DNA from 4 places in the Lentisalinibacter orientalis genome. Region 2 is predicted to be linked to each of the others. Evidence: riboswitches for the same ligand, from Rfam matches in the RefSeq annotation. Region 2 holds a riboswitch; each other region holds the start of a gene.
The links. A riboswitch is a leader RNA that binds a small molecule or an ion and turns the genes downstream of it on or off. The one in region 2 is predicted to bind cyclic di-GMP.

Region 1 (7,591 bases), on a different contig from region 2:
TCAGTTCCACGACCGTGGCGGGCACGGTGCCGTTGTTATAGACCGTGATGGTGTAGCGCAGCGTATCGCCCGGATCGACGATGCCCGGCGTGCCCAGGTCGTCCTGCAGCGCCGCCGACTTCTCGGCGTAGAGCAGCGGCAGGCGGCCGACCACGTCGCGGGTGGGATCGTCGGCCACCGGTGTGCGCGGATCGTCGGACGGCCGGTCGATCACGCCGCCGTCCGGCGCGCTCACGAAGGCCTGGTTGGAGATGACGGTGCCGTCCGCGGCGTCCGGGTCGACCACGACGTCGAAGACTATCGTCGCGGTATTCGTCGCGGTATCGTCCGCGCCCGGAGCAGCGGCGGCCCGCAGCAGCCCCGGCGTGGCGTCGCCGGCGGCGTTGATCGGGATGCCATCGGTCAGCGGCGAGAGGCCGCCGTCGGCGTCCGCGACGCCGACCCCGTTCAGCGTCGTGCTGCCGGCCACGTAGGTGGTGTTGGCCGGCACGGCATCGGCGATCACTGCGTCCCTGGCATCGTCGGTGCCCGTGTTCTGCACCGTGATGGTGTAGCGCAGAGTCTCGCCGGCGAGCAGCACGTCGGGATCACCCGTGACGTAGGACGAGACCTTCTCCACCGTGAAATAAGGCGCCGACTCGATCAGCACGCGGGTGGGATCCTCGTCGCCGGCCACGTTCGGGTCCGCCGCCCCGTTGGCCAGGGGATCGTCGCTGACGGCGACCGCATTGCCCTGGTAGATCAGGTCGGACTGGTTGGTCACGTAGGTGCCGTCGCGGATCACCGGCGCCAGCGTCACCTCGAATTCCACCCGCACGGTGTCCCCGACACCGCCGAGACTGAGGCCGCCCACGTCGAGGAGGCCCGTGCCGGCAGCGCCGCCCGCGGCATCCGTATTGGCGGCAACGGCGCCGGAGGGTAGCGTGACGACGGTCAGCGTGCCGGCCTGGAATGCGGGCACGTCGTTCAGCCGGTCCAGCTCGTCCACGAGACGGAACTCGTCGACCGGCGTGTCGCTCAGGTTCTCGACGTAGAGGCTGTAGCGCAGCGTGTCGCCGGGCGTGGCCACGGCCGCGGGGTCTTCACCGGTGGTCACGTTGACCACGGTCTTCTCGAACAGCAGCTCCGGCGAGAACTCGACCACCGTGTGTGCGTCCTCGTGGTCGAGCACGTCCACGGTGCCGTCGGTAATGGCACGGCTGTAGGTGCGCGCGCGGTCGTCCGGCGTGGAGACGTCGATGCTGGACCATTCGGTGGCCCCCGCGATATTGGTGAGCGCCGCGTCGGCTGCCGTGTCGGCGTCCAGGCCCGCCTCGTAAGTGACGAGGAGGCGCTGGTCCGGGCCGATGCCGCCCGCCGGCGACAGCACCTCGAGCGTGAACGTGCACCCGGGCCGGCCGCTGAAGGACACCGCGTAGTCCGTACCGGCCGCAAGCGGTGCGCCCACGGCGGTGGTGCCGTCCGCCTCGAACAGCTGCGCGGTCACCTGCGCCGGCGCCGCGTCGCAGAGCCCGCCGTCAGCGGTATCCGGCAGCAGGTCGGTCAGATAGACGTTCCAGGCCGTCGAGGTGCCGACGTTGTGCACATTCAGCGTGAAGACGCCGGTCTCGCCCGTGCGCAGGCGCAGGGGACCGTATTTCTCCAGCGTGAGTTCGGGCTCGACGATCGTCATGGGCCCGCTGACGGCGCCATCGCCGGGACGTTCGGTGGCGCCCTGCCCGTCGAGCTGGTTGTAGGTGTAGGCCGCGCTGTTGGTGAATTCCAGGCCGGCGATATTCGTCGGCGTGTCGCTGAGCGCCACCGTGATTTCGACCAGTACCTGCTCGCCCGCGGGGATGTCGATGCCGTTCACCGGGTCCTCGATGACCAGCGACGTGGCGGTGCCCGTGTTCTGCGGCGTCCACCCGTCCGGTCCGGACACCCGGGCGACGCTCACGAACTCCAGGTCCGCCGCCGAAGCGGTCAGGTCGTCCAGGATGCGCACGTCGTACAGCGGCGCGCTGTGGGGCGTGGCCGGCACGGTGAGCCGGTAACCGAAGGTCTCGCCGATGGCTGCGGTCGGCTGCGTGGTCGCTTTCGCGAGCGCCGGCGGCGGCTCGGCCTCGATCACCACGGTCGTGGGGTCCTCGTCGCCGGGAATGTCCGGGTCTGCCTGGCCGTTGACGGTGGGGTCGTCGCTGTCGGCGAGTTTCACCGCGCCGATCAGCTCCGACTGGTTTGCGACCACGGTGCCGTCCAGGATGGCGGCGGCCAGAGTCACCTCGAACTCCACCACCAGTTCGCTGCCCGCAGGCAGATCGATGTTGGTGACCACCAGCTGGCCCGTGCCGTTGGTGCCGCCGAAGGGATCCGTCGCGGCGGTGGTGGCCCCGGGGGGCAGCGAGCCGGGCAGTACCTGCAGTGATCCGGGCACGAACACCGGCGCGGCATTCAGCGAGCCGAGGTCGTCGCGGATCGCAACGTCCTCGAGAGGGCCGTCGGTGGTCTGCAGCCGCAGCGTGTAGCGGAGCCGGTCGCCGGGCGCGGCGCTCTCCGCCGGATCCGCGCCGCTGGTCACGTTGGCCACGGTCTTCTCGAAGAAGTAACCGTACAGTGCAGTGGTGACCGTATGGGCGTCCTGGTGGTCTGCCGTGCCGACCGTGCCGTTGGTCACGGGGCGGGCGAATTCCAGCCGGTCCGCGTTGTCGGCCGCGCCGTTGTACCAGCGGGTGGCGCCGGCGACGTTGGTGAGCTGGATGCCGTCGTCGGTGTCGGCGTCGAGCCGGGTGCGGTAACGGATGATCAGACGCTCGTCGGGACCGATCATGGCCGCCGGGGTGAGCATGTCGAGAGTGAGCTCGCAGCGCGGGCTGTCCTGCCAGACCAGTTCGAAGTCCACGCCGGGCGTCAGCGGGCCCTTGCCCGGCACCGGCGTGACGCCGTCCGCGACGTACACCTGCGCGTCCAGGATCTCCGGCGGGATGTCGCACATGCCGCCCTGGGGCCCGTCCGGAAGGCGGTCCACCAGCGCCACGTCCCAGGCCTCGCCCAGTCCGGTGTTGTGCACGTCGATGGCGAACTCGCCCCACTGACCGAGATTCAGTGTCCGGCCGAGGGTCGCCGGACCGGTCTTCGTCACCACGATCTCGGGACCGGCGATGGTCAGCGGATCGGAGATGCCCCACTCGCCCGGCAGCGGCTCGTAGAAGACACCATCGATCAGCCGCCCGAAGTCCCACTTGGCGGTGTTCACGAACTGGGTGCCGATCGCGTTCGCCGGCGAGTCCTCCAGCACCACGGTCAGCTCGATCACGATCTGCTCGTTCGATGGGATGATCGGGAAGTTGTCGAAGGTGAGTACGCCGCCGTCGTTGTCGAACGTGTGCGCCACGGGCAACCCCGTGCTTTCCCAGTAGGCGGTGTGGCTCACGTAGGTGAGATCGACGCCGGTCGCGTTGAGGTCGTCGACCAGCGTGACGCCATGCAGGTCGTTCAGCGAACCGAACTCGTCGATGACCGTGCCGGTGCCGGCGTCGAACAGCACCGGCATCGTCAGCGTGTAGGTGAACGGAACGCCGATCGAAGCCGTCGCCGTGCCCGGCGGGTTGTCCTTCTCGATCTTCTCGACCGGGATCAGCAGATTCTGGCAGCCCTCCTGGATGGAGCTGGAGGAGCCGTTCACGAACCAGATGCGATGGCCGGCGACGCTGTTGCAGGCCATCTCGCCGGTATGCACGACGTTGTCGAAAACGATCAGCCAGCGCTCGTCCGTCTGGCCCGGCTGGGTCAGGAAGCTGAAGTTCGTATTCAGCGGATTGGACGCCGGGAAGTTCCGGATCGTGCAGTTGCGGTCGATCTGGATCTGCGAGGGCGCGACGTCTCCGGCAAAGCCGTCGATGGTGCCGTTCGGGAACTCCGAGCAGTCCACGGCCCACGAGGGCGCTGCGGCCAGCGCGAGTACGGCGAAGGCCAGCAGCCGGAGTGCCGTCCGGACGCTTGCCGATATGTTGGATGTTCTGCTGCTCGCCATGTGGTGCCTGTTTCACCGGCGGCGATCGCGTTGCCTGAGAGGCCTGGACCCTGGCGTAACCCCGGGCCCGGATTCGGGCGGTCCCGCTGTCATGGAGCCGTCGGGGCTCTGTAGACCGGAGACTTTGCGTCGCCACCTTTCGGTGGTTTTGCCTTTGTCGGAATCTGTTCTTTGTCGGTTACTCGTCGTTCGTTCAGGTGGTAGCCGGGAGGAAATCGATCGGGTAGATGATCGTCATCGCGGCGATGTCCTCCTTGGCGCCGAAATCGAAACCGCTCACCCTGGCCACGATCTGGTCGGCCAGGTCCGGAGCGCCCATGTCACTGGAGTGCAGGCGGCACATCGAAACGCTGCCGTCGGGCTCGATGGTGAGCTTCAGCACCAGCTGGCCGCGCAGCGTCGGGTCGCGCCGCAGCTCCCGGTTGTACAGGCGGTACAGCGCCGCCTTGTAGCGGTCGAACACGATCTGGATCTCTTCGTCCGTGCGCCCGGCCGACGGTCCGCCGGCCCGCGGCCGGTCCGCGGAACCGTCCCCGCCGATGGAAGTCGCCACCTGCGTGACGCGGACGCCCTCGATGCCCCGGCCGCCGGCACCACCGCCTACGTCCCGACTGACGCTCGCCAGATTGATGCCGCCGCTCGACCCCGGCGCGTCGGTCGTGACCATGGCCCGCGTCGGTCGGCCCACGGCCGACTCGCCGCGGTTGCCGACCCGCGCGCTCGCGCCGAGATCGGCCGACGGTCCGGAGCGCGCCCGCTGTGCGAAGCTCTCCCGGAAGGCCAGGATGCCTTTCGAGCGGACCTCCTGTTTCGGCGCCGACTGCTCGGCCACCTTCGCGGGCTCGGTAATCTCGGGCGTCTTCTCGGGCGGGGTTTCCTCCGCCACCTGCTCCTCGGGCTCGGGCGGCTCCTCGATCACCGGATCCGGCTCCGTCTCCACCGTGCGCGCCGGCGGCGGCGGCTCGGGCTGGATGAGTTTGGCCACCCGCTCGGGGACCTCGATCAGTTCCTCGTGCTCGGGGACGGGCAGGTCGATCATGCGCAGGACCAGCGCCACCAGCACGCTCGCTGCCACGGTGGCGGCCAGCGACTGGCGGAAGCGACGATCCTCTTCCACGCCCCGGGTCCAGGGCATGATCATGCGGCGGAACGGGAGCGGCGAGGGGTCGCGCTCCAGCACCCACTCGTTCAGCTTGCGCTCCTGCTCCTCGCGGAGGTCGTGCAGTTCGGCCTGCAGATACTCGAGCACGTCGTCGTGCTCCTCGAGCTCCCGCTCCAGCTGGTCGCGCCGCTGCTCTATGCCCGCCACACGGTCGCAGAACGCCGTGGCCTGCCTGCGGACCTCTGCCAGGTGCGTGTCGCGCGCCTCGGCCGGCAGCGTATCGCGCCAGAACAGGTCCGCTGCACCGAGGCGCCCCAGCTGCTCCAGCGAGCCGGTGACCGCATCGAGGAGTTCGTATTTCTCGCGCTCGCCGGCGAGGGACTGCAGTTCCCCGCTGGCGGCACGCAGCCGCTCCTCCAGATCGGCGAGCTTCTCCTGCTCGGCGTCGATCTGGTCCAGGAGCGCCTGTTCTTCCCAGGTTTTTTCGAGACTCACTGCATCACCCCGATGAGGCCGCGGCTAGGTGGCGGCTGTGTCGGCGGGTTTCTGTACGACGGCCAGCGACACCTGGCCGTAACCCTCGCCCGTGCACGTCGTCATGATCCGCTTGATCACGGTGAACGGGACCGATTTGTCGGCCAGGATCGTGACTTCCTGGCTCTTCGCGACGGAGCGCGTCTTCGGCCCCACCACGCGCTGACTGATCTCCTCCAGCCGCGCCGTGATGGCCTCGATGGTGGCCGTCTCCGACTCCAGGATCTCGCTGACCCGGATGACGGACCGACCCTGGACGAGGACCTCGTCGGGACTCACGAAGATCACGACCGTCTCCCGCGGTTTCTCCTCCACCATGGATTCCGGCAGCGTGACCTGCTTCGGCGCTTCCATGACCTCCACGGAACCGGAGTTCACCAGGAGAAAGAACACGAGGATGGTGAACACGTCCATCAGCGACGTGAGGTTCATCTTCGTCACTTTGGTCCGGTTGCGCGTCATGCGCTTCAGGCGTCGGGTGTTCCTCATCATGGCGCCTCTCCTACCGAGATTTCCGGGAACAGGGCCACCAGCTGAATCTCACCGCTCTCCGCGGCCTCCATGGGCCGGCTCCTGACCACGTCCATCACCTGGATCAGATAGTCATAGGGTATGAACGGCTCGAGCAGGACCGAGGCGGCGTTCTCGCTGCGGTACTGCTGCTTCAGGGAGACCACGTGCTCGGACAGTGTCTCGAAGTCGTACTCGTCCTCGACCTTCGGTATGGCGGCGATGACCGACTGCCCGTTGGTGAGTTCGAAACCGCTCTCGCGCACGATCACCTCCAGGCGGAAGTTTGGCTCCGTGGTGGCGGCGCCACCGGAAGAGGACGGGAGGTCGAGCTCCACGATGGTCAGCCGCGAGAAGACCGCCGTGATGAGCAGAAAAGGCACCAGGACCACCATGAGATTGAGGAAGGTGGTGACGTCCAGCTCTGGCGTCTCTTTGGTGCGTCGCCTGTAATGATGCCGTTTTCTGAACATGGCGCTTCCCTCCTCAGGCGGCGACCTCGTACTGACGCTTGGCCTTCTTGCTGATGACGTTCAGAGCCTTGACGGTCGCCATCTCCAGGCTGTCGACGATGTCGCCCGTCTTGCTCGTGAGCACCGCATGGGTGATCAGCAGCGGGATCGCCACCATCAGGCCGAACGCCGTCGTGTTCATGGCCACCGAGATGCTGGCGGACAGCAGGTCGGCCTTCTCGGCCGGATTTGCATTGGCCACGGCGGTGAACGCCTGGATGAGGCCCATGATGGTGCCGAGCAGGCCGAGCAGCGTCGCAATGCTGGAAGCCAGCGCCACATAGGCGGTGCGCTTCTCGAGCCGCGGCACGATCTCCATCATGTTCTCCTCCATGGCGATCTCGATATCCTCACGGCGGCGCACCGCGCCCTGCAGGGAGAGACCCATGTTCAGCACCTGGGCCACGGTGGACTCGTCTTTCGCCGTGACCTCGCGGGCCTTGTCGAAATCGCCTTTCGCGAGCAGCGGCTGCACCTCGTCCCACACGCGCTGGTTCTTCCGGGTGACCCGGTCCAGCGTGATGTAGCGTTCGATCGCGATCGCGGCACCCACCGCGAACACGATCAGTATCGGGTACATGAACGCTCCGCCCGAGGCGAAGAAACCTACGATCGAATAAAAAATGTCCATCACCTTTTCCTCATCTGACAGAACTTCGTAACAAACCCCAAGGGGACATGCCGGCACCTGCCGGCGTCTCGACCGCGAGCGTGGCCGCCGCCCTGCGCGCGAGTCATTCCGCCCTCTCCCCGCCGGAACGGATCCCGTAATAACGGAGCTCGCGCGCGAAGACCTCCGGGTCCACCGGGCGGGCACGCTCGTCGAGCGAGTCCGCCAGAGACGGATCGTCGCCGAGCTCGGAACTCTTCCAGGGCACGATCACGAGGGCCTTCGGCGCCTCCTCGTTCCCGAGGATCGACATG
Region 2 (7,591 bases):
GCGCAGGTAGTCGAAGCCGAGTTCGTTGTTGGTGGCGTAGGTGATGTCCGCGCCGTAGGCCTCGCGTTTCTCCGCCGGCGACTGACCGCTGCGGATCACGCCCACCTCGAGCCCGAGGAAGTTGTAGACGGGACCCATCCAGGACGCGTCACGGCTGGCCAGGTATTCGTTCACCGTGACGATGTGCACGCCTTCGCCGGTCAGCGCGTTGAGATACGCGGGCAGGGTCGCGACCAGGGTCTTGCCCTCGCCGGTCTTCATCTCCGCGATCTTGCCCTCGTGCAGCACCAGGCCGCCGATCAGCTGCACGTCGAAGTGGCGCATGCCCACCGTGCGCCCGGCCGCCTCTCGCACGGCCGCGAATGCCTCGGGGATGAGGCTGTCCAGCTTCTCGCCATTGGCGAGCCGTTCGCGGAACGCCGGCGTCATGGCCGCGAGTTCCTCGTCGCTCTTGCCACGGTACTCGTCTTCCAGCGCGTTGATGGCGTTGACGAGCTTCGAATACGACTTGACCAGACGCTCGTTGCGACTGCCGAATATCTTTGTGAGAAATGCCACTGGGTTATCCGTCCTGAAACGCGTTCTGATACGCGAAAGAGCACCGTCGACCGTCGCGGCGGCGGCGCTCGATTGGGGTTTGCCCGAAAAGGGCTATCCTTAAAACGGGTATTCTAAGGGCAGCGGGTGCGCTGCGTCTAAAAACGGCTGGCGTCGGGGACTCAGCTGCCGCTGGCGCGGATGTATTTGAGCGGATTGACCGACTTGCCCTCGTAGAGGACTTCGAAATGCAGGTTGGGCCCGGTCGCCCGGCCGGTGGCTCCCATGTGCGCAATAATCTGTCCCTTCCTGACTTCATCACCCACATTCACGAAATTCTCGGCGTTGTGCGCGTAACGGGTCACGTAGCCGTCGCCGTGATCGATCTCCACCATCTGACCGTAGCCGTAGCGCTTGCCCGAGTAGGTCACCACCCCGGCGCCGACGGCGATGATCTCCGCGCCGGCCTTGCCGGCGAAGTCCACGCCCTTGTGCCACGCCTGCTTGCCGGTGAACGGGTCCGTGCGCCGCCCGTAGTAGGACGACAGCCAGCCCGACTTCACGGGCCGCCCTTCCGGCCTGATCTGCTCGTTGAGATTGCGGGTGAGGAGGACACTTTCAAGTACGCCGAGCTGCTTTTCCCGATCGCTCAGCTGCTGGGAGAGCTCGTCCAGTGAGGTCAGGATTTCCGCAACGCCGCCGCCGCCCAGCTCTTCGGGCTCTTCCGGGCCGCCGATGGCGGGCGGGGACTCGAAGTCGAACTCGCCGTCCTGCAATTCGGCCATCTCGGTGAGACGGCGCCCGAGGGCGTCCAGCCGGATGACGTGGGCGTTCATCTGGCCGAGACGAATGGCCAGCGCATCGAGTGTTTCCTCCGTCTCGCGCCGGGCCGCCTCGATCTCGCGCCGCTGCTCGGCCAGCTGCTCGGACATGGCGCGGAGCTCGGCGGTATCCGCCTGGGTGCCGTGCTGGCGTGCGAAGAAGTAACCGCTGCCGAAGACCGCTGCCGCGAAGACACCGACGATGGCACCTGCGATGGCGAGGGTGAGGGGCGCGCCGAGGTCGATCTGGCGCACGCCCGTGCGGCGGCGGCTGAATATGACGACATTCATCGATTGCAGTCCCGATTACGAGTCGGATCCCGGTCCGAAAAGCCGATACAGTGCCACCACCGACCGGGAATTGTTGGTCGCTCTTGTTCCGACCTGTGACCGACGAAACCGCTCGCTCCGGAGTGACTGCCCGGCTTGTGCAGCAATGTCGGCTTCAGTCTAATGGTCATCCCGGCAACCCCGCTGTCCGGGGCTCGGGACCCGCGGACCGGAAGCTTTGCGTCCCCGGTTCACACCGGGTTTGCCCTTATCGAGACCGTCAATATGCATAATGCAGGCCGGCAGTTCAAGGAATTGCGTGCGCCGGAGGGGTCCTTCAGGGTCAATCTGTGAGGCGGTTAACATCCACGGAAGCCATGAACGAGAAGAAGCTCGGCAATCTGCTCTCCCGGCCCGACGGTCCGCTCGCCGGCATCGTCGAGCGCGCCCGGGCCATGGAGACCCTCACCGCGGCGGTGCGGGCCGCCCTGTCCGAGGACGCGCGCGCCCATCTGGTCTCCGCCGCCCGGCGGGACGACGGCACGCTGGTGCTGGTCACCGAGTCGTCCGCATGGGCGGCGCGCCTGCGGTTCGCCGCGGACGAGGCGCTGGCTGCGGCGCGGCGCTACGGCGTCACCGCCGAGTCGGTGAGCGTGCTGGTGCGCCCCGGGCGCGAAGACCCCGGGCCCGAAGACGAGTAGAGCCTCTCAGGCGAATACCGGGCTCGCGTAGGAGATCGGCGCCTTGCGGCGATCGTCGAACGTGACCGCCTGCCAGGCAGTCTCGTCTTCGAGCAGGCGGCGCAGCAGCAGGTTGTTCAGCTCGTGGCCGGAGCGGTAGCCGCTGAATTCGCCGATGAGGCTGTGGCCCAGCAGATACAGGTCGCCGATGGCGTCCAGGATCTTGTGCTTGACGAACTCGTCGTCGTAACGCAGGCCGTCCTCGTTGAGGATGCGATAGTCGTCGAGCACGATGGCGTTGTCCATGCTGCCGCCCAGCGTCAGGTTGTTCGCCCGCAGCGTCTCGATGTCGCGCATGAAGCCGAAGGTCCGCGCCCGGCTCACCTCACGCAGAAAAGACGTGGTGGAGAAATCGATGGAGGCCCGCTGGGCGTGCTTCTTGAACACCGGATGATCGAAGGCGATCTCCAGGTTCACCTTGAAGCCGTTGAACGGCCGGAATTCCACCCACTTGTCGTCCTGCTCGATGCGCACCGGCTTGCGGATGCGGATGAGTTTCTTGGGGGCATTCTGGTCTTCGATGCCCGCAGACTGCAGCAGGAAGACGAACGGGCCCGCGCTGCCGTCCATGATGGGCACTTCCGGAGCGCTCAGATCGACGTAGCAGTTGTCGATGCCGAGACCGGCCAGCGCCGACATCAGGTGCTCGACCGTCGCCACGCGCACGTCGCCGTCCACCAGCGTCGTACCGAGCATCGTCTCGCCCACCCGGTGCGCTTCGGCACGGATCTCGACCGGCGGCTCCAGGTCGGTCCGGCGGAAAATAATTCCGCTGTTCGGCGCAGCCGGGCGCAGCGTCATATAGACCTTGCGGCCCGAATGCAGGCCGACTCCGGTCGCGCGGATGGCCGTTTTCAGCGTTCTCTGTTGCAGCATGGCTACATTTCCCGACGCGGCCCTGCCCTCTCCCCGGCACGACCGTCAATAATGACAATCCCGCGGAAAGCGCCGCCGGATCGCGAATGTTCACTAGTTGCATTATACGCTGCCCGCGGCTCACCCACCGTGTGGCAACGCACCTGTTGCGAAAAAGCAACGTCACGTAACCGAAAATCGTGCCGGCAAAGACGCCGGATTTCAGGTAGTTGCGACCGTTGCTTCACGCACCAACCCATAACGGTATCACAGCGTTTTTTTGCAGTGCAAGAAAAAAGGCCGGGGCGACCCCTTCCGTGGGTCGCCCCGGCCGAGCGGAGGCGTCAGCGGTCAGTCGGCCTGGCGGCGCAGGAACGCCGGGATGTCCAGCAGGTCCTCCTGCAGCCCCAGATCGCTGATGCCGTCACCGACGGCACGCTTGCGCTGTACCGTCGGCTTCTCGAGTTCGCCGTAATTCGGTTCCGCACGTGCGGACCCGGACCGGCGCACCACCCGCATGGGCGTGCCGGCGGCCATGGCCGGCTGGCCGAGCCCGGTGGCCACGACGGTCACCCGTATCGTGTTGCTCATGTCGGGATCGATCACCGTGCCGACGACCACGGTGGCATCGTCGGAGGCGAATTCCTTGATGGTGTTGCCCACCTCCTGGAACTCGCCGATGGACAGGTCCATGCCCGCCGTGACGTTCACCAGGATGCCGTTCGCACCGGCCAGGTTGATGTCCTCCAGCAGCGGACTCGAGACGGCCGCTTCGGCCGCCTCCCGCGCACGGTCCTCGCCGGACGCCGCACCGGAGCCCATCATCGCCATGCCCATCTCGGCCATCACCGTGCGCACGTCGGCGAAGTCCACGTTGATGAGGCCGGGCCGGGTGATCAGCTCCGCGATGCCCTGCACGGCGCCCTGCAGCACCTGGTTGGCCGCGCGGAACGCGTCCAGCAGGGTGGTTTCGCCGCCGAGCACGGTCAGCAGCTTCTCGTTCGGGATCGTGATCAGCGAATCCACGTACTTGCCCAGCTCGGCGATGCCCTGGTCCGCGATCTTCATGCGCTTCGAGCCTTCCATGCCGAAGGGCTTCGTGACCACGGCCACCGTCAGGATGCCGAGCTCCCTGGCCACCTGGGCCACCACCGGGCCGGCGCCCGTGCCGGTGCCGCCGCCCATGCCGGCGGTGATGAAGAGCATGTCGGCGCCCTCGATCACCTCCTGGATCCGGTCCCGGTCCTCCATGGCCGCCTGGCGGCCCACGTCCGGGTTGGCGCCGGCGCCGAGCCCTTTCGTGATATTGCAGCCGATCTGCAGCGCGGTGCGCACCTCGGCATTCTTCAGCGCCTGGGCATCCGTGTTGGCGCAGATGAAATCCACCCCTTCGATGCCGGCCTCCACCATGTGCGCGACGGCGTTGCCGCCGCCGCCACCCACGCCGATCACCTTGATGACCGCGCTCTGGCTGTATGCATCCATCAATTCGAACATGTCGCTTCCTCCGCTCTCAACATTCCAATGTCGTTGCTCTCAGTACCTTCAGCCGGCAGCGCCGCCGCCGGCATCCGCTCTCTAGAAATGGCTCTGGAACCACGCACGCATGCGCGCCAGCACCTCTTTCAATCCGCCCCCCATCGGGACCTCGTTTTCCTGCCGGGTCAGGTTCTCGTAGCCGTACAGCAACAGCCCCACGCCGGTGGCGTGGATCGGGTTGCGCACCACGTCCGACAGGCCCTTCACGTACTGGGGGATGCCGAGCCGGACGGGCATGTGGAACACCTCCTCGGCCAGCTCCACGGCACCCTCCATCTTCGCGCTGCCGCCGGTCACGACGATGCCGGCGGCGATCAGCTCCTCGAAGCCGCTGCGCCTGAGCTCGTCGCGCACCAGCGTGAACAGCTCCTCGTAGCGCGGCTCCACCACCTCCGCCAGGGTCTGGCGGGCGAGTCGCCGCGGCGGCCGGTCGCCCACGCTCGGTACCTCGATGGTCTCGTCCGGGTTGGCGAGCTGGGACAGCGCGCAGGCGTACTTGATCTTGATGTCCTCGGCGTACTGGGTGGGCGTACGCATCGAGACCGCGATGTCGTTGGTGACCTGGTCGCCGGCGATGGGAATCACCGCCGTGTGCTGGATGGCGCCGCCGAAGAAGACCGCGATATCCGTCGTGCCACCGCCGATGTCGACGATGGCCGCGCCGAGCTCCTTCTCGTCCTCGGTCAGCACCGAATAGCTGGAGGCGAGCTGCTCCAGCACGATGTCGTCCACTTCCAGGCCGCAGCGCTGGACGCACTTGACGATGTTCTGGGCCGCGCTCTCCGCGCCCGTGACCATGTGCACCTTCGCCTCCAGGCGCACGCCGGACATGCCCACCGGCTCGCGGATGCCCTCCTGGCTGTCGATGATGAATTCCTGCGGCAGGATGTGGAGGATCTTCTGATCGGCCGGGATGGCCACCGCCCGCGCCGCGTCGATGACCCGCTCCACGTCGCTCGGGCTCACTTCCTTGTCCCGGATGGCGACGATGCCGTGGGAGTTCAGGCTGCGCACGTGGCTGCCGGCGATTCCGGTGTACACCGAGTGGATGTCGCAGCCGGCCATCAGCTCCGCCTCCTCGATGGCCCGCTGGATCGAATGCACCGTCGACTCGATGTTCACCACCACGCCCTTCTTCAGGCCGCGGGAGGGATGCGAGCCGATGCCGATCACCTCGATCTCGCCGGCCTCCGACAGCTCGCCCACGATCGCCACCACCTTCGAGGTGCCGATATCCAGTCCGACGATGAGGTTCTTGTCCGCCTTCCTGGACATCTAGCCTGCCCCCCTGGCCGCCACGGCGGGCGATTCGTCCACGTCCCGACTCGCCCAGGCCGCTTCCTTCCAGCCAATGGAGAAACCGTTCGAGTAGCGCATGTCGATATGTGAGATGTCTCCCTCCCTGGCCGCGACCATGTCGACGACCGTCTCCAGAAACAGTGCGAGGCGCTCGTCCACCGCCCGGCGGCCGAGCCGGACCTGGATGCCGTTGGTGAGCGTCAGCTCCCAGGCGCCGCGGGCGTCGAGCCGGACGGCAGCGAGGTCCAGGCCCGCCTCGATCAGCAGGCCGCGCACCGCGAGATAGCGGGAAGCCACCTCGGCCGCGCTGCCCTCGGGCCCGGACAGCCGGGGCAGCTCCGCCGGGATGTGGCGCGCATCGGTGAGGAACAGCTCGCCGCGCACGTTCAGCAGCCCGCTTTCGCCCCAGCGCGCCGCCGGCACCTGCTCGCTCACCGCCACCCTGAGTTCGTCCGGCCACTCTCGCCGCACGGTGGCCGCGTCCACCCAGGCCAGCGCCTCCAGGCGGCGGCGCATCGCGCCGAGGTCGGCGCTCAGGAAGCCGTCCCGCAGGCCTTCTGCGATGGCCTCCTCGATGCGGGCTTCGGTCACCCGCTGGAAAGGCGCATCGATGGTGACGGCGCGGATCGGCCGGTCGAGGGCCAGCGCGCTCAGCTGGTAGGTGGCACCGATCAGCGCCAGCGCGCACAGCGCCGTCAGGATCCCGGTCACGGGAATCTGCGGCAGCTTCAGCTGCACGGCCGGCTTCTGCCGCGGTGCCTTTCTGCGCTTCGCCTGCTTACGTGCCATTGACCGACCTCCGTGTCTCCACGGCCGGCAGCTCGGCCATACTCGTCTCGAGGATGCGCCAGCACAGCGTGGAGAAGTCGATGTCCGCCCCGGCGGCGGCCATGGGCACCAGGCTCTGGCCGGTCATGCCGGGCACGGTGTTGATCTCGAGCAGCTGGGGCACCCGGTCGGCGCCCACCATGAAGTCCACCCGGCCCCAGCCGCTGCAGCCCAGCGCCCGGAAGGCGGCCAGCGCCTGGCGATGCAGGTCCTGCTCGAGGGCGGACTCGTCGGTGCCGGGGCAGTGATAGCGGGTATCGCCGGATTCGTACTTGGCCGCGTAGTCGTAGAAGACCCTTGGCGTCTCGATGCGGATGGACGGCAACGCGGCCCCCTGCAGCACGGCCACCGTGAACTCCTCGCCGTCCACCCATTCCTCGACAATCACCTCGTCGTCGTAGTCCGCGGCGGCGGCCCACGCCGCCGCGAGTTCGGCCGGGCTCTCCACGCGGCGCATGCCGACGCTGGAGCCCTGGCCCGCAGGCTTGACAATCAGCGGCAGGTCGAGGGCAGCGAGCGCGGCCTCCAGCCCGGCCTCTCCGCTCACCGTGCGCCAGGCCGGCGTCGCCAGCCCGGCGGCCGAGAACAGCATCTTGCTGCGCACCTTGTCCATGGCCAGCGCGGAGGCCATCACGCCGCTGCCCGTGTAGGGAATCCCGGCCCACTCCAGCGCCCCCTGCAGCGTGCCGTCCTCGCCGCCCG
Region 3 (7,591 bases), on a different contig from region 2:
CACTTTGTCGCCGAGCAGGTCCAGCGGCGTGCAGAGAGGGCCTACGACAGTGACCGGTTCCATGGCGTCACACCGCTCGATCGCGACGACAGGGTAATTCTTCCGAATGATCTGACCGAAATTGCCGGAAGCGGCCAGATGATGGTGGAGGCCGCCGTCGGTGATGGCGTAGCGGGTGCCCCGTGATTCCTTGATGTCGATGACCCGGCAGACGTAGATGCCCGCCTCGCCGACCAGGTACCGGCCCAGTTCCATGAGAATCTCGGGGTCTCCAAGCGCCTTCCTGAGCCGGGAGACCGCCTCGTCGGCAGGCGTGGAGATTGCCGCCAGATCGAGCGGCTGCTCCTTCGGGAAATACGGGATGCCGAGGCCTCCCCCCAGGTTCACGAAGGAGATTTCCAGGTCCGTCGAGTCGGCGAGCTGTAACACTAGGTCGACCGTGCTGGTCATCGACTCGATGATGGCCTCCGCCCGCAGGTTCTGGGAGCCCGAGTAGATGTGGAACCCGCGGAAATGCAGGCCGAGTGACTTGAGTTCCGCGAGCATGGCGGGCACTCGCTCGGCGTCGACACCGAACGGCGACGGCCGCCCGCCCATCTTCATGCCCGAGGTCTTCAATTCGAACGGCGAATTCACCCGGATGGCGACGTGCGGGCGGCTGCCGTGCTTGCCGGCCAGGGCCGCGATGCGGCGCATCTCGCCCTCGGATTCCATGTTGATGGTAATGCCCGCACGGATGGCTGCCTCGAGTTCGAAGTCCTGCTTGCCGGGGCCGGCGAAGCTGACATCGGCGGGGTTCACACCAGTGGCCAGTGCCACCTCGAGTTCACCGGCCGAAGCCACATCGAGGCCGTCGACGAGCCCGACCATGTGCCGGACGACCTCCGGCATCGGATTGGCCTTCATCGCGTAGTGGAGGTGCAGCCCCTCGGGCAGGGCTTCCCTGAGCTCGGCGACCCGCGCGGACATGCGCGCGCAGTCGTAAGCATAGAACGGCGTGCCGGTCTCGTCCGCGATATCGGTCAGCTTGCGGCCACCCCACAGGAGGATGTCATCCTCGTACCGGAGGCTGGCTAAAGCCGGGTGTTCTTGCGTATCGGTCATCGGTCAATCGGTTTCCTGAAACAGATCCTCGAGCTCGGTCGCGAGCCGCTTTCGATCGATCTTGCCATTGGGGTTGCGCGGCAGAGCTTCGCGGAAGACGATCTCCGCCGGCACCATGTAGTTTGGCAGGGACTGGCGGCAGGCCGCCAGTATCGCCTCTTTCGTCTCGTCCCCGGCGGCTTCCGAGTGGCAGGCGATGACGACCGCCTGTCCCAGATCGAAGTGGGGTATGCCCAGTGCCGCGCACTCGTTCACGCGTCCCGTGCCATAGATCACTTCCTCCACTTCCGTCGGGCTGATGCGGTAGCCGGAGGACTTGATCATGTCGTCCTTCCTGCCGACGAAGTAGAGGAATCCGTCCTCGTCCTTCACGACCGTGTCGCCGGACCAGACGGCGATTTCCCTGAAGGGCAGACCGGCCGGCTGATTGGGCGCGGGGCGGAAGCGGGCTGCGGTGCGCTCCGGGTCGTTCCAGTAGCCCAGGGAGACCAGGGCGCCGCGATGCACGAGTTCCCCGGGTTCGCCGGGTGCGCAGGGCGAACCGTCCTCGCGCACGACCATGATCTCGGCGTTGGGAATGGCCTTGCCCATCGAGGTGGGCCGTGCGTCCAGTTCTTCAGGCGGCAGATAAGTGGATCTGAAAGCCTCGGTGAGACCGTACATGAGGTAGACGCGGGTGCCCGGCAGCCGCTGCCGCAATTCTCCGAGCGTGGCCGTGGGCATGGCGCCGCCGGTGTTGGTGATGTAGCGCAGGCTCTGTACGGCCTCTTCCGGCCAGTCGAGTCGCGCGAGCTGGGTCCAGAGAGGCGGCACCCCCGCCAGGCCGGTCGCGCGGTGGCGGGCGGCGGCCTTCAGGACGTCGCGCGGCAGCAGGTAGTCCATGAGAACCACCGAGGCGCCCACCGAGAAGGCCGTGGTCATCTGGCTGAAGCCGGCATCGAAGGAGAAGGGTAGTACGGCGAGGATGACGTCGTCCGCCGTGTTCTCGAGGTATTCCGCCACGCTGAGCGCGCCCGCCACCATATTCCGGTGGGACAGCACCACGCCCTTGGGTTTGCCCGTGCTGCCGGAGGTATAGAGGATCGCTGCCATGTCGGTGTCGATGCGGCGCACAGGGGTGCCGGGTTCGGCGGCCGTCAGATGTTCCCATGCCAGGGTCTGGACGTGCGGCGGCGCTTTCAAGCCATCTGCACTGGCGTCCAGGACGACGAGATGCCGCAGGTCGGTGCACTCGCCGAGTACTTCTGTAACGCTGCGGGCCTGGGCCTCGGTCGTCACGAGCGCCGCGACGTTGCAGTCGCGCAGGATATGAGCTACCTGGGCGGGTTTGAGCGACGGGTTGATGGGAACGAACACACCGCCAGCGTGCAGGGTACCGAAGTAAGCCTGTACGGCTTCCAGGCGTTTGTTGAGGTACACGCCGACGCGCTCGCCGGGGCGGATGCCCAGGGCGCACAGACCAGCGGCCGTGCGCGTAACGCCGCTGGCCAGCTGGCGGTAACTGAGTTCATCGCGGCCCCGAACGAGGGCAGGCGCGTCTGGCGTCCGCTCGGCAGCGGAGAAGATAAGGTCGTGCAGAAGCATGGTGACTGATTGCCCTGGAGCAGGCCCATGGAACGATGCGAAAAGATTAGCAGAACGATCCGTATTGTACGTGACGCCCTCCGCAGAATCCGCTGTGCACCACGTCCTGCGGCTGCGGGCGTGAACCGCGCACTTGATCCGGAGTGCGGCTCAGCCGAGACTGACTCGCGCAAGGGATGGTTGGCATTTGAGCATGGCAGAAAAACTCGATTGCGTCGTCATTGGGGCAGGGGTCATCGGGTTGGGCGTTGCGCGGGCGCTGGCGATGCGCGGCCGCCAGGTCCTGGTGCTGGAGGCAGAGGAGGAGATCGCCGCGCACACCAGCAGCCGTAACTCCGAGGTGATCCACGCGGGTATCTATTATCCCCGCGGCTCGCTGAAGGCTGCCGCCTGCGTTGCCGGCAAACATGCCCTCTACGCCTATTGCGAGGAGCGGGGTATCCCCCACCACCGCCTCGGCAAGCTGATTGTTGCGACCGCCGATGACGAACTGGCGCTATTGGAGCGCTACCTGGCCAGTGCCCGGGGCAACGGTGTCCATGACCTGGAGATGCTGAGCGCGCAGGAAGTCCGGGCGCTGGAGCCCGCGGTGCGGGCGGTCGGGGGCCTGCTGTCGCCCTCCACGGGTATCGTGGACTCCCATGCCCTCATGCTTGCGTTGCGAGCCGATCTGGAGGCCTGCGACGGCCTGGTGGTGTGCCGCAGCCGCGTGACCCGCGTGGATCGTGGCGCCGCCGGCTTTACCGTGTACCTGGATGATGACGCCGGGTTCTCCGTCGAGTGCGAGAGTCTGGTCAATGCTGCGGGGCTCTGGGCGACCCGGGTCGCCGCCACCATCGGCGGCTTCCCGCGCGAGGCAATCCCGCGCCTGTACCTGGCCAAGGGTCACTACTTCACGCTGCAGGGGCGCTCGCCTTTCAGCCGGCTGGTCTATCCGGTGGCCGCGGGCGGCGGCCTCGGTATTCACGTGACGCTGGATCTGGGGGGGCAGGCGAAGTTCGGCCCCGATGTGGCCTGGATAGAGAGCGTCGATTACAGCTTCGACGAGAGCCGGCGAACCGCCTTTGCCGCCGCCATCCGGCGCTATTTCCCGGATCTGCGGGATGAGGCGCTGGCGCCCGGCTACACCGGCATCCGCCCGAAGCTGAGCGGGCCCGGAGAGGCCGCAGCAGATTTCCTGATCCAGGGACCGGGCGACCACGGGATCCCGGGTCTGGTGAACCTCTTCGGCATCGAATCGCCGGGGCTGACGGCGGTGTTCCCGCTGGCGGAGCGGGCGGCCGCTGCGCTCCTGGGCCCCGCCGTCAGTTGACGGACTTGACCGCTTCGCCGGAGAAGTCGCTCTCGATACCCGTTGAATTGAACGCCGTTGCCGAGAAGTAGTAGGTGTTCGGGCTCAGGTTGTCCACCACGTAGGTGGTCAGTCCCGGATTATCGATTGTGACCGAATTGCCGTAGTTTCCGGAACTCGTGCCGTAGTAGATCTTGTAGCCGGCGAGGTCGGTCAGCGCCGAACCGTCGGTGTTCTCTGCGGGCGGCGTCCAGGACAGCGTCACCGAGCCGGTGGCCACCTGGCTCACCGTCACCGAGAAGCTGAGCGAATCGGTGTCAGAGCCGTCGCTCGCGGTGATGCGGATGTTGCCGTAGGTGCCTTCGTCGCCAGACCGGGGTGTCCCGCTCAGGGCTCCGCTGGAGGTATTGAAATCAGCCCAGGACGGTTTGTTCTGGACCGTAAAGGTGATGGTGTCGCCGTCCGGGTCCGAGGCATTCGGCTGGAAAGAATAGGTCTCGTCCACCTTGACGGAGGAGGGCGGGTTGCCGCTGATCGTCGGCGGGTTGTTGGCCGAAGAGCCACCGCTTGGCGGGGGCGTCTGACCCGATCCGTCTGCGGGTGCGTCGGAGCCGCCGGACGAGCAGGCGGCCAGCCACATTGCCGCTGCGACGATGGCAGCGGTTCGCGAAATTGTCCCTTTCGCCTGAGTGCGTCTGTGCACGGTCTCGATCTCCACCTGAGTTCAGATCCAAAGCCGGTCCTGGCTGAGCTGAAGGGAGTCGGTGGAAACCGAGTCGGCCGGCGGGTATGCCCGGCCCGAGCAATTCGGTAACCCCGCTATCCTAGGCGTTCGCCCTTAGACCGGAAGCTTTGCGTCCCCGCCTTTCGGCGGGTTTGCCCTTTTCGGGTTCCCAGTCTCCCTGACATAACCCGATTCGGCAATCGGCATGCGACATAAGCGGGACCCCAGTTGCCGGAGTGTGACGAGGGTCACAGCTGACTTCTCGAACCCGGTCCGTTGCGCAAAGGGGGCACCTGTCCCAGCCGGGTGCGATTAAACCCCAGTCAACTTCTTGGCACAAGGGATGGGGTAAAAATTTTCTTATATAAATCAGCGCCTTGGTGTCGCTGATTGGCGACACCACAGCTAGAATCTACATTAAGTCACAATCGCAAGAATGGGCCGATGCTCGTCAAAGAGGAGGTTAGTGCCCGGTGGTGAATTGACTCACCAGAACCACTCTGACGAACAGCCTGGGGATGTTGCGCGGAGGGGCGTCATCGCGGTCCTGCGAGCCGGCGCGGGCGTTCTGCGCAGGCACGGCTTGCAACGGTGCCGATCCGGGCATAGTTTCGATGCACTGACACGGTAGTCGAGGGTGACGTGATGATGGATATCGGCGGAGTGCGGCATACATGGCTCGTCATCGGCTGCCTGCTGGTGGCGGCCTGCGGCGGAAGTTCCGGCTCGGATTCGGGCGCGCCGGACCCCGACCCGGATCCCGGCCTGCCCTCGGCGAGCATCGACGGCCCGACGGTACAGGAAGGGGATGCCGGCACGGTCGACGCCACCTTCACGATCACACTCTCGGAGAGCGCGCCCGGCGCCGCCTCCGTTCGTTATGAGACCGCGGGCGGCACTGCCACCGCCGGAGAGGATTACACCGCCGTGTCCGGCACGCTCGACATCGGCGCCGGGGCGACCAGCGCCACGGTGACCGTGCCGGTGCTCGGCGATAGCCTGGACGAGCCGGACGAGACGTTTACGCTGCAGTTGAGCGATGCGACCGGTGTGAGCCTGGCCAGCGCCACCGCCCAGGCGACCATCCTGGACGACGACGATCCGCCGGCGCTCGGCATCGCGGATGCTTCACTGGCCGAGGGTGACGCCGGCTCTGCGCCGATGGTTTTCACTGTCTCGCTGGACGCCGAATCCGGGCGCACCGTGACGGTGGACTATGCAACGGCGGACGGCTCCGCCGTTGCCGGTGAGGATTACACGGCCAGCTCCGGCTCGTTGAACTTCAGCCCGGGCACCACGGAACTCACGATCGAGGTGCCCGTGCTCGGCGACACCGCCGACGAGGGCGACGAGACCTTCACGGTGACGCTATCGAACCCGGGGAACGCGACGCTGGCGGACGCCGAGGCTACCGGTACGATCCAGGACGATGACGACGGCAGCGGCGGACCGGTCTCCGGCCTCAACCAGCGCCCCTCGAACACCACCTGCCTCGCCGGCGATGCACCCACCGAGGTCACCGGCATCGACACTGCCGTGGCGTTCCCCGATCTGCCGTCCGTGAGTCAGCCGATCGCACTCCGGCAGGTGCCGGGAGATGCCAGCCACTGGTACCTGGCGGAGAAGGGCGGGCGCATCGTGCGGTTCGAAAACCGGGCGGATGTGGATGCTTATACGACATTCGTGGACATCAGTGCGCGGGTGAATGCCGGACCCAGCGAGGCGGGCCTGCTAGGAATCGACTTCCACCCGGACTTCGCGACCAATGGCGAGGTGTACCTCTCGTACACGACCGGCAGCCTCACCTCCCGCATCTCCCGCTTCACCAGTCCGGATGGCGGCGTAACGCTGGACCCGGCCAGCGAGGAGATCCTGCTGACTCTCGATCAGCCCTACAGCAACCACAACGGCGGCAATATCCTCTTTGGACCTGACGGGTATCTTTACATCGGCTTCGGCGACGGCGGCAGCGCCGGTGACCCCCAGGACCTGGCACAGAACACCACCACCCTGCATGGCGCCATGCTGCGTATCGACGTGGACAACGGCAGTCCCTACGGCATTCCGTCCAACAATCCCTTTGCACCGAATGCCCTGTGTGCCGACGGCGATGGACTGGCCGACTGCCCCGAGATCTACGCCTGGGGGCTCAGGAATCCCTGGCGCTGGAGCTTCGACTCGGCCAACGGGGAGCTGTGGGTGGGCGACGTCGGCCAGAACTCGTGGGAGGAGGTGGACATCGTCGAGCTGGGCGGCAACTACGGCTGGCGCTGCCGGGAAGGGGCGCATGACTTCGACACTTCCGGTAACTGCCCGGCGGGGCTGATCGATCCCGTGATCGAGTATAGCCACACTGTCGGGAATTCGATCACGGGCGGCTACGTGTACCGGGGCTCGGCAATCCCCGAGCTGGCGGGCCGCTACGTTTTTGCCGACCTCAACGGGAAGATCTTCGCGTCGGTCGATGATGGCGCCGGCGGCTTGGATTTCGAGACGCTGCTCAATACCGGCAACACCATCGTGTCGTTCGCGCAAGACCAGGACGGCGAGCTGCTGTATCTGTACTTCGGTGCGGAAAGCGTGCGCCGGATCGTGCAGGCCGGGGGCAGCTCCAGCGGTTCCGTGGCAGACGCCCTCTCCGAGACGGGGTGTGTCGATCCCGCCGATCCAACACAACCGGCCGCGGGCCTCATTCCGTATGAGCCCATCGCCCCGTTCTGGTCCGACGGGGCGGCCAAGGAGCGCTGGTACGCGCTCCCGGATGGCGCCACCGTGGACGTGGACGGCGAGGACGACTGGGTGTTCCCCTCCGGCACGGTGCTGGTCAAGAATTTCCGCCTGGGTGGGGATCTCATCGAGACCCGCCTCTTCATGCGCCACAACGACGG
Region 4 (7,591 bases), on a different contig from region 2:
CCCTGGGCCATCCGAGGCCCATCCCAGGACCGACCCGGGCCCGCCCCGGCCGTCCTACAGGAAGAACTGGGCCAGGTAGGGGTTCAGCAAGCGGCCGTCCGGGTCGAGCCGCCGGCGCATCTTGCGGAAGAACTCGAGCCGGCTGCCCAGCGAGGCGGCCACCTGGCCGGACGACAGCCCGTCCGTCTGGTCGAGGAACGGGATGCCGTTCCACTTCTCGGCGAAATCGGCGAACTCGAGCACGAAGTCCTGCCATTGCGGACGGGGCGTGCTCACCGCCCGCAGTACGAACACCGGTCCGTCGAACGAGGGCGAAAGCAACGCGCTGCGGTCCTGGGCGAGGCGGTAGCCGACGGTGGGCATGTCGCAACGGAAACGGGTGCGGGCGTAGTAGTCGCGGCAGAATTCCCGATAGGCCTGCACGATCAGCGGGAACTCGGCCGCCGGGAAGCACCAGCTGGAACAGGCGAGCCGGCGGCCGCCCCGGGACCCCGCACGGTCCCCGCCCTGCTCCACCGCCGCGCTGCCGGCGTGGACGGGGGCGCTGAACAGCGTCTGACCCGCCCCGTTGATACGGTCGATCATGCCGTAGCGCAGCGCGGGTATCGGTACGATCCAGGACATGGAGCTGGTCATCGCCGGCAGGATCGTGCTCTCGCCCCAGTCCTTGATCTTCCACAGCAGGCGGTTGACGTGGGTATCTTCGTCGCCGTTGCGCCGGAGCTCGAGATATACCTGATCGCGGAACGGCAGGAGGTAGAAGCGCAGGCCCAGCTTCGAGCCCAGCAGCCGGTCGGTGACGGCGGCGAGCTCGGCGGTGCTGCAGCGGCGCCGCCGGATGGTGAAGGGGCTCATGGGCCGCACCCGCAGCGTCACCTCGTGGATGACGCCGAGCAGGCCGTAGCTCAGCCGGAACATGTCGAGCAGGTGGGGACGGGACGCATCGACGGTGAGTTCGCCGCCCTCGGGGGTGACCACCTTCATGCTGACGACCTGACTCGAGAACAGGCGGGTCCCCACGCCGGTGCCGGGACCGATGCAGGCGCCCGCCACCGCTCCGCCGACCGTTCGGCCCATCAGGTCGTGGCCGCCGGCGAGTTCGAGCCCGTAGCCCGCCAGCTCGTCCGCGAGGCGCTGCAGCCTGAGCCCGGCTTGCACGGTGACATGCTCGTCGCCGACCTCGAGGACCCGATCGAGGGCCGTCATATCGATCACCGTGCCCCCTTCTGCGGCCGAACAGGGAGTCGATGCGCTGCCGGCGCCCATCGGGCGGAGCGGTGCCGGGATGCCCGAGCCCGTCTGCAGCAGGTCCCGCAGTGCCTCCGGACTCTCCGGCCTGGCCACCGGTAGCGCGGGCGTGCGGCGTCCGGGGCGCCGTGGCGTGCTTTGTCGAACGTCGCCGTGGCCATTGCCATGGATATCGCCGTGGATCCAGTCGCGGACCCGGTCGTGGCTGACTGCATCTCTCATCGGTTTCGTTCCTCCGCGGGACGGGTCCCGCCAACGAATTGCGGCACGTGGCTGGTCACCGGTCCCGGTGCGGGAATGAGCGGAGGATGGCCCGGATGGGCGTGGCGCGGCAGGACGCCGCATCGCGCTTCCGTCTGGCAGCTCCGCTGTCCCGGCGGTGGCCGGGGACCGGTGGCTTTGCGACCCGCCCTTTCGGACGGTGTGCCTTTTTCAAACGAAGGCCGAGCGTCGCACGGTGCCGACAGAGTGTCAATCGTGGGCAGAGCCCGACACGTTCCGGCACGGCATGATGTCAAATCGCCGCGCAATTTTGGCCTCGACCAACCGTCTCAGGCCCCCTGCAACGGCCGGCCGGCCTTCGGTTTGCCACTATGCCGGGCCCTCCCCGTTGCTGCTTAAATGCCGTGGGATACCGTCGAGAGTCCGGAACAGAAAATCGGGGAGAGCGATGTACATCAATCCGGAGTCCGTCCTGCGCTGGCTTCACATCCTTGCGATGGTGTACTGGCTGGGCGGCGAGTGGGGCGTCTTCCAGACCTCCTACAACGTGGCGAATCCGAAACTCTCACTGGACGAGCGCCGGCGGCACATGGAGACCGCCTACCGGATCGATATCCTCGCCCGCACGGGCATCATCCTGCTGCTGCCTCTCGGCCTGCACATGGGGTTCAACCTGGGTGTGCACGATTACGGCGGCGGCTGGCTGTGGGTCGTGTGGATCCTCGCCTTCGCGTGGTTGTCGCTCACCTGGGCGGCGTTCGTCTACCGGGACACCGACCGCGGTCTGCGGCTGACAAAAATCGACGAGGCCATCCGCTACGTCGTGATCCCGGCGCTGTTCCTTGCCGCGATCTGGTCGTATCTCACGGACTGGCCCTTCCGCGCCGACTGGTACTCCACCAAGGTGCTCATCTACAGCCTGCTGCTGGTGATCGGCCTGGGCCTGCGTTTCATCATGCGCCACTGGGTGCCGATCTTCCGCGAGCTCGCCGAGAAGGGCCCGAATCCGGCGCTGGAGCAGCGGCTGTCCTCGGAGCTGGCCATCGGCCGCGGCATGGCCTACGTGTACTGGATCGGCATCGCCTCGGTGGCCTTCCTGGGCGCGACCAAGCCGTTCTGAGGCGCAGCTCACGCCGCCATCGGCATTGGCAACGCCGCCGTAAAACCGGGACAATGCGCGCGGGTTGAGCCGGGCGCGTGCGGCGCCATATCGGAGACATGAGCGGAGAAGAAATCAGCCGGATGAGCCTGGACGAACTGCTGGTGCGCAACCGCAGTCTGCGCGCCCAGTTCAGCGACGACCCCGGCCTCCAGGAGGAACTCCAGGCACTGCAGCGCTGGCAGGCGGGACGCCTGGAGCGCACCTACGCGGATCTGCAGGAGCGCGAGCGCTACCGTCCGGGCGTCGAGTTCTTCCTGGAGGAACTCTACACCGACAAGGATTACCTGCCCCGCGACACGCAGCTCGAACGCGCCTCGCCCATCCTGAAGCGGATGCTGCCCGCCCAGGCCCAGGAGTCGATGCGCATGGCCGTGCAACTGGAGGTGCTGAGCCAGGAGCTTGACGGCGAGATGACCCGGGCGCTCGGCGCGGGCACCATGATCGACGAGCAGAGTTACGCCGAGGCCTACCGCACCGTCGGTCGCCGGGACGACCGCGAGCGCCAGATCGGCTTCATCCTGGAAGCCGGCCGGGATCTGGAGCGCCTGGTGAAACTGCCGATGATCTACACCCTGATCCGGATGGCACACGGCCCGGCCCATCTGGCGGGCTTCGGCGCGCTGCACGACTTCCTGGAAGACGGTTTCAGGGCCTTCCGTGCCATGGACGGCGCAGAGGAATTCCTGCAGGCCATCGAGGACCGGGAGACCCGCATCATGGAGCGGATCTTCGCGGAGCATCCGCAGCCTTTCCGCCTCGCCGACGACGAGGCGCCGCCGACGCAAGCGCCGGCCTGACGTCCGCCTACTCGTCCCGCTGCAGGATCTCGATCAGCTCTTCGGCCTCCTCCGGGTCCACCGGATGGAAGCGACCGAGCCCACAGCCGGCCCCCTGCCTGAGGCCGCCCCCGAAGTCGGTCAGCACGGTGATGATGTCGAGATCGCACAGTCGGCCGGTGGGCACCTTGTACATGAAGCGCTCTTCCCGGGCGAGTCCCGGGCAGGCGCGCGGCAGCTGATTGCGATAGATCGTGCCGTCCTTCATGTAGAAGAAGATGTTCTCGTCGTCGACGATCTTGGTGCGGTCCACCCGCGACAGCTGCACGCAACGGACCGCCTCCGGATCGTCGGCGGCGACGTCGGTGGGCTTCGCTTCCCGCGGACCGGTGGCACAGCCTGCGAGCAGCAGTACGGCCGCCGCGGCCAGCGTATTTCGTGGCCAGCTCATGTCCATGTTCATAACGTTCTCCCTGTCCCGGCTCGCGCCGCGTGTACCTGTGCCTGTTGGTATAGTACCGCGTGACCGCAGCCGTCAAGCAACCGGGAGAAGGAGGCCGATTAATGGACAGCGCGAAGCCGGAAAGGATGCTGAAGGCGTTCATGCAGGGACTGGAGAAGCGCAACGCTCACGAGCCCGAATTCATCCAGGCCGTCTGTGAGCTCGCCCGCTCGGTGATGCCGCTGGTCCATGCCAACAGCGCCTACCGCCAGGCCCGCATACTCGAACGCATGACCGAGCCGGACCGTATCATCGTCTTCCGCGTGACCTGGGAGGACGACAGCGGCAACGTGCACGTGAACCGGGCCTGGCGCGTGCAGTTCAATCGCGCGATCGGTCCCTACAAGGGCGGTCTGCGTTTCCACAAGACGGTGAACCAGAGTGTGCTGAAGTTCCTCGGCTTCGAGCAGACCTTCAAGAACAGCCTCACGGGCCTGCCGATGGGCGGCGGCAAGGGCGGTTCCAATTTCAACCCGAAGGGCAAGTCGGACCGGGAAGTGATGCGGTTCTGCCAGAGTTTCATGACCGAGCTGTTCCGCCACATCGGTCCCGACGTGGACGTGCCGGCGGGAGACATCGGCGTCGGCGGCCGCGAGATCGGCTACATGTTCGGCCAGTACATGCGCCTGACCAACGAGTTCGAGGGCGTTCTGACCGGCAAGGGCCTGTCCTACGGCGGCAGCGCGGTGCGCAAGGAGGCGACCGGCTACGGCGCAGTGTACTTCCTGCGCAACATGCTGGAGCGCGCCGACGAACCCCTGGAGGGCAAGCGGATCGCCATCAGCGGCGCCGGCAATGTCGCCCTGTATGCCGCCGAGAAGGCCATCCAGGAAGGCGCGAAAGTGGTCACCCTCAGCGACTCCCACGGCCATATCCGCTGCGAGGCGGGCCTCGAGGCCGAGGCCCTCGACGAGATCAAGGAGCTGAAGTTCCGCGCACGCGGGCGCCTGGCGGAGCTGGACGGCAGGATCAGCGGCATCGTCTACACGGAGGGCGAGGCGCCCTGGGGCGTGCCCTGCGACGTGGCCATGCCCTGCGCCACCCAGAACGAGATCGGCGCGGAGGCGGCCGCCGCGCTGGTGGAGCACGGGCTCATGGCCGTCGTGGAAGGGGCGAACATGCCCTGCACCGAAGAGGCCATCGAGTGCTTCCGCGAGCATCGGGTGCTGTTCGCGCCGGGCAAGGCCGCCAATGCCGGCGGCGTGGCCGTTAGCGGGCTGGAGCAGACCCAGAACGTGGCCCGGGTGAGCTGGCCGCGCAACGAGGTGGACCGGCGCCTGAAGGAGATCATGCGCGACATCCACGACAAGTGCACTCACGAGATGGAGGACGACGGCGGCATCGACTATCTCGACGCCGCCAACCGGGCCGGATTCCGCAAGGTGGCGGAAGCCATGCTGGCCTACGGCGTGGTCTGAAGACGCCCGCCACGTTGCCCGCGTTGTCCGGGCGGGCGAGAATACTGCCATGGAGCTTCCCGATCTGCTCCTCCGCTGGCTCGCCGTCGCCCTTCATGGCCTGCTGGCGGTCATCGGAGCCATACATGCCCTGCTGTACAAGCGCGATCCCCGTTCCGCGCTCGGCTGGATGGTGGTCTGTCTGGCGATCCCGTTCCTCGGCCCGCTCGGCTACTACATGTTCGGCATCAACCGGGTGCGGACGCGGGCGAAGAAGCTGCGCGGCGGCCACTTCCGCATCGGCTACGAGAGCGGCGACATCATCACCGAGGAGGACCTGGCCGAGCACGAACCGGGGCGCGGTCATATCGGCGCCGTGGTCTCCCTGCGTCCGCTGCTGGAGGGCAACAGCGTCAGCGCCCTGCACAACGGCGAGGAAGCCTATCCCGCCATGCTGGAGAGTATCCACACCGCCGAACGTCAGGTGTTGCTCTCAAGCTATATCTTCGAGAACAACGTCACCGGCCGCCGCTTCGTCGACGCGCTGGCGGCGGCGCATGACCGCGGCGTCTCCGTCCGGGTGCTGGTGGACGGCATCGGCGAGCTCTACTCCTGGCCGCGCATCAGCCGGCTCCTCGCCCGCCGCGGACTGCCGGCGGCCCGCTTCCTGCCGCCGCGCCTGCTGCCGCCGACCCTGCACCTGAATCTGCGCACGCACCGAAAGATCCTGGTGGCCGACGGCCGCGTGGGCTACACGGGCGGCATGAACATCGGTGACCGCCACGTCGTCGGCGAGGACGGCCGCCGCCGGGTCGTGGACATGCACTTCCGGCTGGAAGGCCCCGTGGTGCGCCAGCTGGCCGACGCATTCTGGGACGACTGGCTCTTCGCCACCGGCGAGCCGCCGGAGGAGACGCTTGAGGCCGACTGGTCCATAGCGCCGGGACGAAAGCGCTGCCGGGTCATCACCGACGGGCCCAACGAGGATCTGGACCGCATCGCCCTGGTGATGCAGGGCGCCATCGCCGACGCCAAGCGCAGCGTCTGGCTCATGACGCCCTACTTCCTGCCCTCCCGTGAACAGGTGGCCCTGCTCCAGGCTGCCGCCATACGCGGCATCGAGGTGAACGTCATCCTGCCGGCGAAGAACAACCTGATCTACATGCACTGGGCCACACGAAATTCGCTGCTGGAACTGCTGCAGTGGGGCGTGCGCGTGTACTACCAGCCGGGGCCCTTCGTCCACACGAAACTTTTTCTCATCGACGATGACTATTGTCAGATAGGTACGGCCAACGTGGACCCGAGGAGTCTGCGGCTGAACTTCGAGCTGGCCGTCGAGATTTTCGATTCGAGTTTCGCACGCAGCATGATCGAACACATGGAAGTGACGCGGGCCCGGTCCAGGGCAGTGGGCTACCGCGAGATCGCCGACCGCTCGGTGCCGGTGCGCTTCCGGGATGCGCTCGCCTGGCTGTTCTCCCCCTACCTCTGAGGCACGCTGCCGCATGGTCAGACTGACGGAAAACATCGTACTGCCCGACGACGAGCTGGAGATGAGCGCCGTGCGCGCCGCCGGTGCCGGCGGCCAGGCCGTGAACAAACAGTCCACCGCCATCCACCTGCGCCTGGACATCCCCGCCTCGTCGCTGCCCGGCAACGTCAAGCGCCGGCTGCTCGGCCTCGGCGACCAGCGCATCAGCAACGAAGGCGTGCTGGTCATCAAGGCGAGGGAACACCGCAGCCAGCGGCAGAACCGGCGCGAGGCCGTCCAGCGCCTGCGCGAACTCGTCCGCAGCGCCAGCGTCTCCCGCAAGCCACGCATTCCCACCCGGCCCGGGCCGGCGGCGAAGCGGCGGCGTGTCGACGAGAAGAAGCGCCGCGGGACGGTCAAGTCCCTGCGGCGGAGCCCGCCCCGGGAGTGACGGGCACGGCTATCGCGCGCCCGCAGCCATCCTTACCATGGACGAACTATGAGCACTATGGACACCATCCGTTACGGCCGCCCCGACCCGGTCACGCTGCCCGCCCTGCTGGTCGGCGTGCTGCCGATCCTGGTCGTCAACGTCTGCCTCGTGATCAGCATCCAGGCGCAGACCATCCCGAACTGCATCCCCTATCTCGAGGGCTGCACCTCGGTGAGCGCCGCCGGCCGCAATCCGCCGGCCATCTACCTGTTCCGCCTGGTGATGCTGCCGACGGCGGCGACCCTGATCCTGTTCTGGGTCATCAACCACCGCTGGCTGAACCTGCTGCGCGGCGAGCCGGAGACCCGCGGCGCCGT

Region 1: another riboswitch for cyclic di-GMP. It lies ahead of ACJMK0_RS14470 (hypothetical protein); the one in region 2 lies ahead of ACJMK0_RS07195 (M23 family metallopeptidase).
Region 3: another riboswitch for cyclic di-GMP. It lies ahead of ACJMK0_RS18945 (putative Ig domain-containing protein); the one in region 2 lies ahead of ACJMK0_RS07195 (M23 family metallopeptidase).
Region 4: another riboswitch for cyclic di-GMP. It lies ahead of ACJMK0_RS12580 (FAD-binding protein); the one in region 2 lies ahead of ACJMK0_RS07195 (M23 family metallopeptidase).

The regions. Positions count from the first base shown of each region.
Region 1 covers NZ_JAPDRJ010000004.1:105,623-113,213, reverse strand. The annotation lists gene ACJMK0_RS14470 (hypothetical protein) at 1-4,009, opposite strand, end outside; cyclic di-GMP riboswitch class I at 4,083-4,172, opposite strand; gene ACJMK0_RS14465 (AgmX/PglI C-terminal domain-containing protein) at 4,203-5,606, opposite strand; gene ACJMK0_RS14460 (ExbD/TolR family protein) at 5,631-6,137, opposite strand; gene ACJMK0_RS14455 (ExbD/TolR family protein) at 6,134-6,628, opposite strand; gene ACJMK0_RS14450 (MotA/TolQ/ExbB proton channel family protein) at 6,642-7,298, opposite strand; gene ACJMK0_RS14445 (hypothetical protein) at 7,402-7,591, opposite strand, start outside.
Region 2 covers NZ_JAPDRJ010000001.1:1,620,156-1,627,746, reverse strand. The annotation lists gene secA (preprotein translocase subunit SecA) at 1-558, opposite strand, end outside; gene ACJMK0_RS07195 (M23 family metallopeptidase) at 720-1,649, opposite strand; cyclic di-GMP riboswitch class I at 1,820-1,905, opposite strand; gene ACJMK0_RS07190 (DciA family protein) at 2,006-2,329, shown strand; gene lpxC (UDP-3-O-acyl-N-acetylglucosamine deacetylase) at 2,336-3,244, opposite strand; gene ftsZ (cell division protein FtsZ) at 3,575-4,720, opposite strand; gene ftsA (cell division protein FtsA) at 4,802-6,037, opposite strand; gene ACJMK0_RS07170 (cell division protein FtsQ/DivIB) at 6,038-6,850, opposite strand; gene ACJMK0_RS07165 (D-alanine--D-alanine ligase) at 6,840-7,591, opposite strand, start outside.
Region 3 covers NZ_JAPDRJ010000007.1:38,436-46,026, reverse strand. The annotation lists gene ACJMK0_RS18960 (pyridoxal-dependent decarboxylase, exosortase A system-associated) at 1-1,104, opposite strand, end outside; gene ACJMK0_RS18955 (acyl-CoA ligase (AMP-forming), exosortase A system-associated) at 1,108-2,688, opposite strand; gene ACJMK0_RS18950 (NAD(P)/FAD-dependent oxidoreductase) at 2,882-4,000, shown strand; gene ACJMK0_RS18945 (putative Ig domain-containing protein) at 3,993-4,697, opposite strand; cyclic di-GMP riboswitch class I at 4,786-4,870, opposite strand; gene ACJMK0_RS18940 (PQQ-dependent sugar dehydrogenase) at 5,349-7,591, shown strand, end outside.
Region 4 covers NZ_JAPDRJ010000003.1:225,766-233,356, forward strand. The annotation lists gene ACJMK0_RS12580 (FAD-binding protein) at 55-1,470, opposite strand; cyclic di-GMP riboswitch class I at 1,604-1,686, opposite strand; gene ACJMK0_RS12585 (hypothetical protein) at 1,919-2,590, shown strand; gene ACJMK0_RS12590 (FFLEELY motif protein) at 2,689-3,429, shown strand; gene ACJMK0_RS12595 (DUF6491 family protein) at 3,437-3,871, opposite strand; gene gdhA (NADP-specific glutamate dehydrogenase) at 3,973-5,328, shown strand; gene ACJMK0_RS12605 (phospholipase D-like domain-containing protein) at 5,378-6,802, shown strand; gene arfB (alternative ribosome rescue aminoacyl-tRNA hydrolase ArfB) at 6,816-7,232, shown strand; gene ACJMK0_RS12615 (hypothetical protein) at 7,281-7,591, shown strand, end outside.